4 regions of the Kluyvera sp. 1366 genome follow, and region 2 is predicted to be linked to each of the others. Evidence: predicted binding sites of a transcription regulator. Region 2 holds the regulator's gene; each other region holds the start of a gene.

The links. The regulator Fur, encoded in region 2, represses iron uptake genes when iron is present. The targets are predictions, from matches to a motif close to ATAATAATGAGAACNACTATCAA.
Region 1: the regulator Fur is predicted to act here: its motif matches at 1,839-1,861, upstream of exbB (tol-pal system-associated acyl-CoA thioesterase).
Region 3: the regulator Fur is predicted to act here: its motif matches at 1,224-1,246, upstream of ACVLVH_RS02660 (TonB-dependent siderophore receptor).
Region 4: the regulator Fur is predicted to act here: its motif matches at 1,233-1,255, upstream of fepD (Fe(3+)-siderophore ABC transporter permease).

The regions. Positions count from the first base shown of each region.
Region 1 is NZ_JBTRDW010000007.1:236,536-239,696, forward strand. It holds gene ACVLVH_RS17445 (DedA family protein) at 1-399, opposite strand, end outside; gene metC (cystathionine beta-lyase) at 498-1,688, opposite strand; gene exbB (tol-pal system-associated acyl-CoA thioesterase) at 1,949-2,677, shown strand; gene exbD (TonB system transport protein ExbD) at 2,683-3,105, shown strand.
Region 2 is NZ_JBTRDW010000004.1:193,706-196,866, forward strand. It holds gene ybfE (LexA regulated protein) at 140-415, shown strand; gene fldA (flavodoxin FldA) at 553-1,083, shown strand; gene fur (ferric iron uptake transcriptional regulator) at 1,438-1,887, shown strand; gene ACVLVH_RS10225 (hypothetical protein) at 1,949-2,344, opposite strand; gene glnS (glutamine--tRNA ligase) at 2,580-3,161, opposite strand, start outside.
Region 3 is NZ_JBTRDW010000001.1:562,535-565,695, forward strand. It holds gene ACVLVH_RS02655 (ABC transporter substrate-binding protein) at 1-643, opposite strand, end outside; gene ACVLVH_RS02660 (TonB-dependent siderophore receptor) at 1,303-3,161, shown strand, end outside.
Region 4 is NZ_JBTRDW010000005.1:369,031-372,191, reverse strand. It holds gene entS (enterobactin transporter EntS) at 1-1,162, opposite strand, end outside; gene fepD (Fe(3+)-siderophore ABC transporter permease) at 1,304-2,293, shown strand; gene fepG (iron-enterobactin ABC transporter permease) at 2,290-3,161, shown strand, end outside.

The DNA.
Region 1 (3,161 bases), on a different contig from region 2:
GGCCAGGAAGCGGCCAACCAGCAGCGCCATCAAACCGTGGCGGTTAAACATATTCCACGCGCGCTGATGATATTGCGCGGGCAGATGCAGCAACCAGCTTTTCACCAGTTTGGTGTTGCCGAGCCAGCGTCCTTGCAGATAGCTGAGCCAGCAGCCAAGGCTGGCCGCCGTGGTCAGAATCACAATGGTCGGCACGAAATCCATCACACCTTTGGCGACCATCGCGCCCGCCAGTAACAGCAGGCTATCGCCCGGCAGGAATGACGCGGGCAGCAAACCGTTTTCCAGAAACAGCGTTAAAAACATCACGCCGTAGACAATCCAAACCACATCCGGATTGCCGAGCGCGGCAAAATCCTGATGCCAAAGCGCCTGGACAATCTCATGTAAAACACCCATCAGCTATTCCATCGAGTCACAAGGAGTCTAATTTTAACCTTCTGTGGCATCGCATACGTTGATCTCTCATCGCCGCCACAGCGTGGTTTATCTTCTGTTTAACTTCTTAAACGTGCAAAACCGGCTTTAAGGTCAGCCAGCAAGTCATCGACATGTTCGAGGCCGATATGCAGACGCACTAAAGTGCCGTCAAAATCCACGCCGCCCGCCGGACGAATCGCCGCCAGCTCTTCAGGCTGGTTCGCCAGAATCAGGGATTCATAGCCGCCCCACGAATACGCCATGCTGAAATGGTGGAAGTGATCGAGGTAATTTGCCAGCTGCTCACGGCTCAGTTTTTCATGCAGGATGAACGAGAACAAACCGCTGCTGCCGCTGAAATCGCGCTGCCAGAATGCGTGGCCTTTACACTGCGCCAGCGCCGGATGATTAACGCGCGCCACTTCCGGCTGCGTGGCCAGCCATTCCGCCACCTGCAATCCGCTCTCTTCGTGCTGACGCAGACGTGTGCCCAACGTACGAATGCCGCGGCTCGCCATATAAGCGGTATCAGCATCGACCATCTGGCCCATCAGATAGGAGTTCTCGCGCAGCTGCGGCCAGCAACGCTCATTTGCTACCGCCGTGCCAATCATCGCGTCGCTGTGACCAATGATGTATTTGGTGCCGGCCTGAATCGAAATATCGATGCCATGCTCCAGCGCGTTAAACAACACGCCCGCCGCCCAGGTGTTATCGATCATGATGATCGCCTCCGGCGCTTTGGCGCGCACGGCGGCAACAATCGCGGGAATATCCTGCACTTCCATGGTGATCGACGCCGGTGATTCCAGGAACACCACGCGCGTATTCGGCTGCACCAGTTCGCCAATTTCGCTGCCGATGCAGTGATCGAAATAGGTGGTGGTGACGTTCAGCTTACTGAGAATTTTCGAGCAGAAATCCTGCGTCGGTTCGTAGACCGCGCCGCTCACCAAAATATGGTCGCTGGCTTCGACAAAGGACAAAATGGCATTAGAGACCGCCGCCGCACCGCACGGATAGAGCGCGCAACCTGCGCCGCCTTCCAGCTCGGTCATGGCGTCTTGCAGCGAGAAATGGGTGAGGGTGCCGCGACGACCATAAAACAGCTCGCCTGACGCGCGGCCAGCGGTAGCACGTTTCTTGTCGGCGACCGTGTCAAAAACCAGGGATGAAGCGCGTTGAATTACGCTGTTAACTGAGCCTTGCGTGTAACGTTTACTGCGTCCCGCGCTGACAAGCGTGGTGTCTATTTTTTTCGTTGCCATCACTGCCTTTCCTGACATTTCCCACAAAACATTCACGTTACCACGAATCAGTGTAGCGGGTTGAGCCTGATTGCGGATTATCAGAGTGAGGCCAGTATTGCGCATAACATCCGCTAACTTGTGGAAATCGCGGGCATCTTTGCTTTGTAAATAGTAATGAGAACCACTATCACTTCGGTGGTGTTTTTTGCTATGATCCGCGCTTCAATCGTGAACTGTGCAACAGAAGTTGGAGATGCAGCGTGGTAGCCAGTGATTTGATGCAAACGGATCTTTCCGTTTGGGGCATGTATCAGCATGCCGATATCGTGGTAAAGATTGTGATGATTGGCCTGTTACTGGCTTCGGTTGTCACCTGGGCAATTTTCTTCGGTAAGTTTGCTGAGCTGAGCGGGGCAAAACGTCGCCTGAAACGCGAGCAGCAAGCGCTGGGCGAAGCCCGCTCATTAAACGATGCTTACCGTGCTGCTGAAAACTTCAAAAGTAACAGCCACAGCGCTGTGCTGCTTAACGACGCGCAGAATGAGCTGGAGCTCTCCGCTGGTACTGAAGATCTGGATGGCATCAAAGAGCGCACCAGCTTCCGTCTCGAACGCCGCGTGGCTGCATTTAGCCGTCATGCCGGTCGCGGTAATGGATTCCTCGCCACCATCGGTTCCGTTGCGCCGTTTATCGGTCTGTTCGGTACCGTTTGGGGCATCATGAACAGCTTCATCGGCATCGCGAAAACGCAAACCACTAACCTCGCAGTCGTCGCGCCGGGCATCGCCGAAGCGCTGCTGGCTACCGCGATTGGTCTGGTGGCGGCAATTCCCGCCGTGGTTATCTACAACGTCTTCGCGCGTATGATTGCCAGCTACAAAGCGTCGCTGGGCGATGTCGCCGCGCAGGTGATGTTGCTGCAGAGCCGCGATCTGGATCTCGGCAACGTGGATACCGCGAAAGAAGCCAACCGTCCAGCGGCGGCACAGAAATTGCGCGTAGGATAAGTATTATGGCGATGCGTTTAAACGATGACTCGGTCGGCGATGGCGAAATGCACGAAATCAACGTGACGCCGTTTATCGACGTCATGTTAGTTCTGCTGATCATCTTTATGGTCGCCGCGCCATTAGCTACCGTCGATGTGCGCGTTAACCTGCCAGCATCGACCAGCGCGCCGCAGCCGCGTCCGGAAAAACCGGTTTATCTCTCCATCAAGGAAGATAAGCAGATCTTCATCGGAAACGATGCGGTCACCAAAGAGACGCTGGTGAATGCGCTGACGGCACAAACCGAAGGCAAGAAAGACACCACCATCTTCTTCCAGGCGGATAAATCGGTGGATTACGCCACCCTAATGGAAGTGATGGATCAGCTGCGTGAAGCCGGTTATCTGAAGATTGGTTTGATGGGCATGGAAACGGTGAAGAAGTAACGTCACTCCACTTAGCCTTGCCGTAAAGGTCGCTCCCGTAGCGGCCTTTTTTAATG
Region 2 (3,161 bases):
GGTTGGCGTCAGGGAAGGCGCTGGAGTATGATGTCGCGCTAAAAATTTGCCACGGATATTTTTTCGCCGTGGTCGGGCCGATAATGTTTTAATCGCGCAGCGCCTTTCCGCCGTTCGCGCCCACTCAGTTTTACAAACCATGGCAAAAGAACAGACAGACCGCACTACGCTTGATCTCTTCGCAGACGAGCGGCGTCCTGGTCGCCCGAAAACCAGCCCGCTGACGCGTGATGAACAGTTACGCATCAACAAACGCAATCAGCTCAAGCGCGATAAAGTGCGTGGGCTGCGTCGTGTTGAGCTGAAGATGTCGAGCGAGGCGGTTGACGCCCTCAGCACGCTAGCCGATCAGCAAAACATCAGTCGCAGCGAATTGATTGAACAAATGCTGCTGGCACAGCTCAAACTGTCGTAACGCGCGAAGACCGCACGCTGGAACACAAAGTCACGGTTTTATACGTTCCGCACTTTTTACCGGTCTGCTATTATTCGCATAACTGTGCAGTCAACTGACTTACTTTCACAATCAGGATTTAAGAGGTTACCTAACCCATGGCAATCGTAGGCATTTTCTTCGGCAGCGATACCGGCAACACTGAAAACATTGCAAAGATGATCCAGAAACAACTGGGTAAAGATGTCGCCGAAGTGCATGACATTGCTAAGAGCACCAAAGAAGATCTCGAAGCGTTCGACATCCTGCTGCTGGGTATCCCAACCTGGTATTACGGCGAAGCGCAGTGTGACTGGGACGATTTCTTCCCGACGCTGGAAGAGATTGATTTCAATGGTAAGCTGGTAGCGCTGTTTGGTTGTGGCGATCAGGAAGATTACGCCGAGTACTTCTGTGATGCGATGGGCACTATCCGTGACATCATTGAGCCGAATGGTGCGGTGATCGTCGGTCACTGGCCAACCGAAGGCTATCACTTCGAAGCCTCTAAAGGCCTGGCCGATGACAAAAACTTCCTTGGTTTGGCCATTGACGAAGACCGTCAGCCGGAATTGACCAACGAACGCGTTGAGAAGTGGGTGAAGCAGATCTTTGATGAGCTGCAGCTGAAAGAGATTATTGAAGCTTAATTCCCTGCTCTGCCCGATGTGCGCACTGCCTCACATCGGGTAACGGAATTTCCTATAAAAATAATAGCTACGGTTTTTTAACTTTTCCCCGCAAATCTGTAGAATACCCGCAATGGTCATCCGCTTATTCCTCTGGCAGTAGAATGAGGCTGAGTGAAATGGAATCCAAAACCCAAGCGTCTTGAAGACGTTAGTGACGATATCCTTACAAACTTTGGTGATTAAGGACGTTGCCTTGGTTTTCATTTCACTGCTTGAGTTCTATAATGAGACGCAAATGAGAATGCGCGTTGACCTAAACATTCAAGGCCCCTGCGCCGCAAGTGACTAGCAAAGTAACAGGACAATATCCGCATGACTGACAACAACTCCGCATTGAAGAAGGCTGGCCTGAAAGTCACGCTACCCAGACTGAAAATTCTGGAAGTGCTTCAGGGACCCGGCCCAGAGTCCCATCACGTCAGTGCGGAAGATTTGTATAAGCGCCTGATTGATATGGGCGAAGAGATTGGTCTGGCAACGGTGTATCGCGTTCTTAACCAGTTTGACGACGCGGGCATCGTAACCCGTCACAACTTTGAAGGCGGCAAATCTGTCTTCGAACTGACTCAGCAGCATCACCACGATCACTTGATCTGCCTGGATTGTGGCAAAGTTATAGAATTCAGCGATGAATCAATCGAAACGCGTCAGCGTGAAATTGCCACTCGCCACGGCATTAAGCTCAGCAACCACAGCCTGTACCTGTACGGTCATTGTGCTTTGGGAGACTGCCGCGAAGACGATACGCTCCACGATAAGTAATTGAGTGTGCTATGCAGTATAAAAAAAACCGGCGCTTGAGCCGGTTTTTTTATGCCTGTAATCAGGCGACAAGCGTTTCCTGCAGGTAGCGCCAGCGCGGAATGGCGGTGCTGCAATCCAATACCGCCAGTGAAATGCGGCTCTGATTGATGCCGTTCATCATCTGTAATTCACGATACTGAATCGTCACTTCCTCGCTTTGCTGCGAGATGATGGCGTGCTCACTGGTGGCAATGCGCATGCCTTCACGCTGCCCCTGTAACTGGCGAAACAGCACTTCCATTTCATTGAGGTCCAATCGTTTGCCTTGCGGCGTGACCATTTTGAACTCGGGATGAAAGTGCGATAAAAACAGATCAATGCTGTCGTCACTGCCTTCCGCCTGATTGAAAATACGTTCAATAAGCTGATGTAAAACCACCACGCTATGCCTGGCTTCCTGGGCGAGAGTTGTCATTTTTTTTCCTTAGATAAGCCGCAGAGCACCGTCTGAGAGCGCATAGCCTACCTGAAAAAAAGTTTTTCACACTGCCAAATGGGTTAATTTTTCTAAAGTCAGAATAGTCGCAAATAGGGAATTAAAGGCGAATTGAGGCGTGCAGCATAAAAGGTCGTATCTGGCCAAATTGAGATAATAAAAAAGGGCGATTGCTCGCCCTTTCATGATCTTATCGTGCTCGCGACTAAAACTATTAATCGCCGATTTTTGCCCAGGTATCACGCAAACCTACGGTGCGGTTAAACACCAGCCTGGAGGGCTGTGAATAGACGCTATCAGCACAGAAATAGCCTTCACGTTCGAACTGGTACGGTGCCATCGAATCGGCAGCACGTAAACCAGGCTCAACGAAGCCCTGTTTGATTTCCAGTGAGTTTGGGTTGATGGTGGTGAGGAAATCCTCAGCCGCGCCCGGATTTGGCACACTGAACAGACGATCGTACAGGCGGAATTCCGCTGGCAGCGCGTGGATTGCAGAAACCCAATGGATAACACCTTTCACTTTACGGCCATCGGCCGGATCTTTGCTCAGCGTATCAACGTCGCAAGTACAATAGATGCAGGTAATATTGCCTTCAGCATCCTTCGCCACACGTTCGGCACGGATCACGTAAGCATTACGCAGACGCACTTCTTTACCCAGCACCAAACGCTTATACTGCTTGTTGGCTTCTTCACGGAAGTCAGCGCGATCGATCCACACTTCACGGCTGAATGGCACTTCACGCGTGCCCATCTCCGGTTTGTTCGGATGATTCGGCATAGTGATGATCTC
Region 3 (3,161 bases), on a different contig from region 2:
TTGGCACGCGACCGCTTACCACCGCCTGCACGCCAGCTGGACGATCCGGGAAGACGGAGACTTTGATTGGCTTTTTACCCGCCGCTTCACAGGCTTTGCTGGCGTCTTCAAGACGCGTAACCTGGGTGGTACCGGAACCGGCGCCCACTTCTTTACCACAGACATCGGCCAGTTCTTTGAATGGCGCGATGTTGGCATCTTTGCGCGAGATAATGCCGAGGCGGCTGGCATCGTAGTAACCCACGAAGTCGATGATTTTGGCACGCGCTGGCGTGGCGTTGATGTTGGAGAGCGCCACATCGTAACGACCGGTTTTCAGGCCTGGAATGATGTTGTCGAAACCGCCGGTGTCCCGCCACTGAACCTGGATTCCCAGACGCTCGCCCACGGCATTCATGATATCGATTTCACGGCCGGCCAGCGTTTTGTTGTCTTCTTTATAGAAGGTGGTTGGCGGCGTGTTGGGGTTGGTTCCGGCAACAATGTAGCCACGTTTCACCACATCCGCAGGCAGCAGGCTTTTCAGCGCAGGATCGGCCTGCACGTGGATTGAGCTGTCAGTTGGGACGTTTTCATCGGCGGCGAACGCGGTGTGTGCACTCAGCGCGAGCGCAAGAAGAGTCATGCCTTTGGCGAATTTCACTGGAACCTTTCTCCTGATTTATAAAAAGTTTCCCCACAGGGAAAAGGCGTTGAGGTAGCGATGGTTTTGTCTCCTGACTCACCTCGTGCGAACGGCGTGCGGTGAGTGGAATTGTCATCCTCATATACCCTAAATAATTCCAGCTGCAACAAGGCGGCAAGTGTGTGAATCCCCGGGAGCTTACTTAAGTAAGTGACTGGGGTGAACACGCGGAGCCAACGCAGTTGCGGCTGAAATTATGACGGGTATTTACGTCCCGATTAGCATTCTCTGGAAGATAGATAACAATCACAAATGCGAAAAAAACATATCTATTGCCGAAATATGGCAATAGCCGCTAGCACGGTTGCAAGGCGGGATTTCCGCCCGAGATTTGGCACGTAACACTCAGCAGAATTCAGAATATGCTAGTGAATCAATAGCCTGCTTATCCAGTATTCATCGACACATTTCTTCTTACTCATAACGGTTTCTTCTAAGCAAATGAGAAATTCCCCTCTCCGCAACTCATACCCCGCAACCGAACAACCTTTGTAAAGGTTTGTATTGTCAGGCATGTTGCCGTCTCACTGAATAGACAATGAGAACCGTTATCATTATCATGCGCATTTACTTACAATTGTTAACGTTACAGGGAGAAAACTTAAGTGAATGTAACCATGCGTGGCAAAAAGCGTCCAATTGCGCTTTTTTTAGCGGGAATGCTAACGTCGCCTGCCTTTGCAGCTGAAACCACCGAAAAGCTGGCTGACGATGAATCAATGATCGTCACCGCCGAGCAGGAGCTGAAACAGCAACCGGGCGTGTCCACCATCACCGCTGAAGACATCAAAAAAAATCCCCCTGTTAACGATCTCTCCGACATCATTCGCAAAATGCCCGGCGTAAACCTTACCGGTAACGGCGCCAGCGGCAGCCGCGGCAATAACCGGCAAATCGATATCCGTGGCATGGGCCCGGAAAACACCCTGGTGATGATCGATGGCGTGCCGGTTTCCTCTCGTAACTCGGTGCGCTACAGCTGGCGCGGCGAGCGTGATTCACGCGGCGATACCAACTGGGTGCCAGTTGAAATGGTTGAGCGCATTGAAGTGATTCGAGGCCCGGCCGCTGCTCGATACGGTTCTGGCGCGGCGGGCGGCGTGGTGAACATCATTACCAAGCGTCCCACCAACGACTGGCACGGCTCGCTGTCGCTCTATACCAGCCAGCCGGAAAATAGCAAAGAAGGCGATACCCGACGCGCTAACTTCAATCTCAGCGGCCCGCTGGCCGGTGATGCGTTGACCATGCGCCTGTACGGCAACATCAACCGCACCGATGCCGATGCGTTCGATATCAACACCGCAGAAAACGGTTCATACGCGGCGGGCCGTGAAGGCGTGCGCAACAAAGACATCAATACCGTGCTGTCGTGGAAAATCACGCCGCTGCAAATCATCGACTTCTCCTGGGGCTACAGCCGTCAGGGCAATATTTATGCCGGTGACACGCAGAACAGTAACAGCAACGCCAGCACCGACGGTTTAGTGGAGTCGCTGTACGGTGATGAAACTAACCGCATGTATCGCCAGAGCTACGGCATCGCGCACAACGGTATCAGGGATTGGGGAACCTCGAAGCTCAATTTCAACTACGAGAAAACCAATAACACCCGCCTGCAGGAAGGCACTGCCGGGCGTACTGAAGGAATGATCAACAGCGATACGTACGCCACCAGCCGCCTGGAAAGCTATCGCGCGGGCGGAGAGATCAACTTCCCGCTGCAGCTGCTGGTCGATCAAACCGTGACGCTGGGCGCGGAGTGGAACCGCGACGAGCTGAACGATCCAGCATCAATGCTTGCGGCCAGCGCGAGCGGCGTGAATTTGCCAGGCAGTTCTGGCGATCCATCGCAGCGCAGCAGTAAGAACAGCGCCACCATCAGTTCACTGTTCTTTGAAGACAACATTGCCGCCACCGATAGCACCGAAGTGATTCCGGGCCTGCGCTTTGATTATCACGATCAGTTTGGCGCCAACTGGAGCCCAAGCCTGAACCTCTCACAAGGTCTGGGCGACTATTTCACCCTGAAGGCCGGTATCGCACGGGTGTTTAAAGCGCCAAACCTGTATCAATCAACGCCGGGTTATCTGCTCTCCACGCGCGGCAACGGCTGCCCGATTGGGCTCAGCCAATGTTATCTGCTGGGGAACAACGATCTTGATGCAGAAACCAGCGTCAACAAAGAGATTGGACTGGAGTTCAGCAACCAGGGCTACGTTGCGGGCATCACCTGGTTCCGCAATGACTACAAGAACAAGATTGTGTCCGGCACCGAGCCGGTTTATTCCAGCACTCGCCCGGTTTACAACGTGCTGCGCTGGGAAAACGGCGGCAAAGCGATTGTGGAAGGACTGGAAGGAAATCTGACTATTCCTTTGATCGCCGATACGCTGGAATGGCGCTCCAACGCCACCTACATGTTCCGCTCCGAGAGCAAGAAAACCGGCAATCCGCTGTCGGTGATCCCGGAATT
Region 4 (3,161 bases), on a different contig from region 2:
CCGCCGTAAAGCCAAATACCGCGGCGGCCTGCGGTGGCAGCAGCCATGAACCCATCGCACCAATCACCGCCGCACCAATCGCATCGCCGGTCACGTTCTGCGCGGTCCACAAGCCGTTGATGCGGCCTAACAGATGATCTGGCGTTAATGCCTGAATCATCGCGTACTGCACCAGGCTGTTGATGGCGCTGAAGTAACCGAAAGCGACTAAACAGGCTAACGCCAGCGGCAGGTTCGGCATCTGGCTAAACAAACCCAACGCGACAAACGCTGCAATCGCACTGCCGAGCACCAGCTGTCCGGGACGCGCGGCGTGTTTCAGTTTACCGCTGGTGAACGCGCCGATAGCTGCGCCGAGCGGCACGGCGGCATACATCAGGCCAAGCTGGTCAGCGCTCACTGACCAATGCGGCGCAAGCGACGGATAGAGCACGCGCACCGCGCTGGCCAGCGTGACTAATGCGCCAATCAGCGCCACCATGCCGACAATCGGGCTGGCGAAAAGAAACTGCACGCCAGCGGCGAGGGATTTCAGCGGATGTTCACGCGGTTGTGGCGGCGGCGGCAAAGTGGGCAATTTCAGCAGCGTTAACACGGTAAGTAAGGTGCCAAAGGCAGCGAGTGCGTAGTTCCACGTCACGCCGCCGTGAGCAATCACCAGACCAGCAATCGCGGGCGATAAAATGGAGCCGAAGCGCACCGTCAACATGGTGATAGCGCCCGCCTGCATAATGTTTTCCCTACCGACCAGCGCGGGCGTCGCCGCCAGCAGCGCGGTGACGCCAATCGCGCCGAAAAAACCATCCCAGAAACCCAGCAGATAAACCGCGATCAGAGAGGGTTCTGGCAGCGCGGCGTTAATCGCCAGCGCGATAAAACCTAAGCCGCAGGTGGATCGGGCAAACAAAATCAGCTTTTTGCGTTCATGGCGATCCGCCAAAACGCCGCCGGTGAGCAGGCCGATAAACATGCCGGCAGCGGCCAGCGTCACCGCCAAGCCCACCAGCAGCGGTGAATGGGTCATGTGCTGAATCTGCACCGGCACCGCCACAGCGAGCATGCCGAGCGCGACAATCGAGATAAAACGCGCGATAAACACCGCGCGAAAAGCCGGGTGAGTTTTCAGCAGCGAGAGATCGATAAAGTGGGAAGATTTGTTCATGTGTTCGCCTTATTGCACCAATTTTCCTCATCGTCCGCGAGGCGAGTCATGGTAACATAGCTGAACGCGAGTAATAACGATAACCATTATCAAGTTACATCGCGCATGCAACGACGTTGAACAGTGAAGGTTTAGAACGCTATGCGCCAGATTCGTGCATTAGCAGGCTCAGGGATTCTGCTCTTGCTCCTCATCGCGCTCAGCTTAATGCTGGGGGCAAAATCAATACCGCTTCCCGATGTTTATCATTCGCTTACCACCTCCTGTCACAGCGCGGAGTGCGTCATTGTGCGTGACGCGCGCCTGCCGCGTACGCTGGCCGGTTTGCTGGCGGGCGTGGCGCTCGGCCTCGCTGGTGCGTTGATGCAGAGCCTGACGCGCAATCCGCTGGCCGATCCCGGCATTCTTGGCGTCAACGCCGGAGCAGGTTTCGCGGTGGTAATTGGCATTGCGCTGTTCGGTGCTGACTCGCCGGTGGATTGGCTCGGCTTCGCCTTTGGCGGCGCGCTGCTGGCGTCCGTGCTGGTGGCGATGACCGGCGCGATTGGCGGCGGGCGTGTCAATCCGGTGCGTCTGACGCTGGCCGGCGTGGCGCTGGGCGCGGTGCTGGAAGGATTAACCTCTGGCCTGTCGCTGCTCAATCCCGACATCTACGATCATCTGCGCTTCTGGCACAGCGGCTCGCTGGATATTCGCAATTTCACCACGCTGCGCACGCTGTTCCCGGCGGTGCTGATCGGCAGCGTGGTGGCCATTGCGCTATCGCAGGCGCTGAACAGTTTGAGTATGGGTGGCGACATGGCGACCGCGCTCGGCACGCGGGTGGCGCGCACCCAACTGCTTGGCCTGTTGGCGATTGCGCTGCTGTGCGGCGCAGCCACCGCGGCGGTGGGCCCGATTGCCTTTGTCGGTTTAATGACGCCGCACTTTGCCCGCTGGCTGGTGGGCAACGATCACCGCTGGATGCTGCCTGCGACCGCGCTGATCACGCCGATTCTGCTGCTCGCCGCCGATATCCTTGGCCGCCTGCTGGTGGCGGGCGAGCTGCGGGTTTCCATCGTCACGGCGATGCTCGGTGCGCCGATGCTGATTGCGCTGGTGCGCCGTAAATTGGGCCGGGGTGCACTATGACGCGTCGTGTCGGGTTACATACGCTTTGGCTGCTGTGCGCCTGCGCTCTGCTGGCTTATATGGCGATGACGCGCGGTGCATTGCAGATCAGCAGTGATCAAATCTGGCAAATTCTGCTCGGGCAGGGCGCCAGCAACGTCAAACTGATCGTGCTGGAATGGCGCTTGCCGCGCGTGCTAATGGCGCTGCTGATTGGTGCGGCGTTAGGCATCAGCGGCGCAATTTTCCAGTCGCTGCTGCGTAATCCGCTCGGCAGCCCGGACATTCTCGGTTTCAACACCGGCGCTTACAGCGGCGTGCTGGTGGCGCTGGTGCTGTTTAATCAAAGCGTCACGGCGATGACCGGCGCAGCGTTGATTGGCGGCATCGCCACGGCGGCGCTGGTCTATCTGTTTGCCTGGCGCAACGGCGTAGAGACCTTCCGGCTGATTATCGTCGGCATCAGCGTGCGCGCGCTGCTGATGGCGTTGAATTCCTGGCTGATTATCAGCGCCTCGCTGGAGTCGGCGCTGAGTGCGGGCTTGTGGAGCGCCGGATCGCTCAACGGCATTACCTGGGCAAAAACGCCGCCGGTGATTGCGGTACTGCTGCTGGCGTTACTGTTGATGGCGCTGCTGGCGCGGCGGATGCGTTTGCTAGAGATGGGCGACGATACCGCCTGCGCGCTTGGCGTGCCGGTGGAGCGCAGCCGCATGTGGCTGATGCTGATTGGCGTGGTGCTCACGGCGGCGTCAACCGCGCTGGTCGGGCCGATTTCGTTTGTCGCGCTGCTGGCGCCGCAGATTGCCCGTCGTCTTGGCGGCGGCGTTAAAGGTGCCTTGCCGCTGGCGGCGCTGTGCGGCGCGCTATTGCTGATTGCCGCAGACTT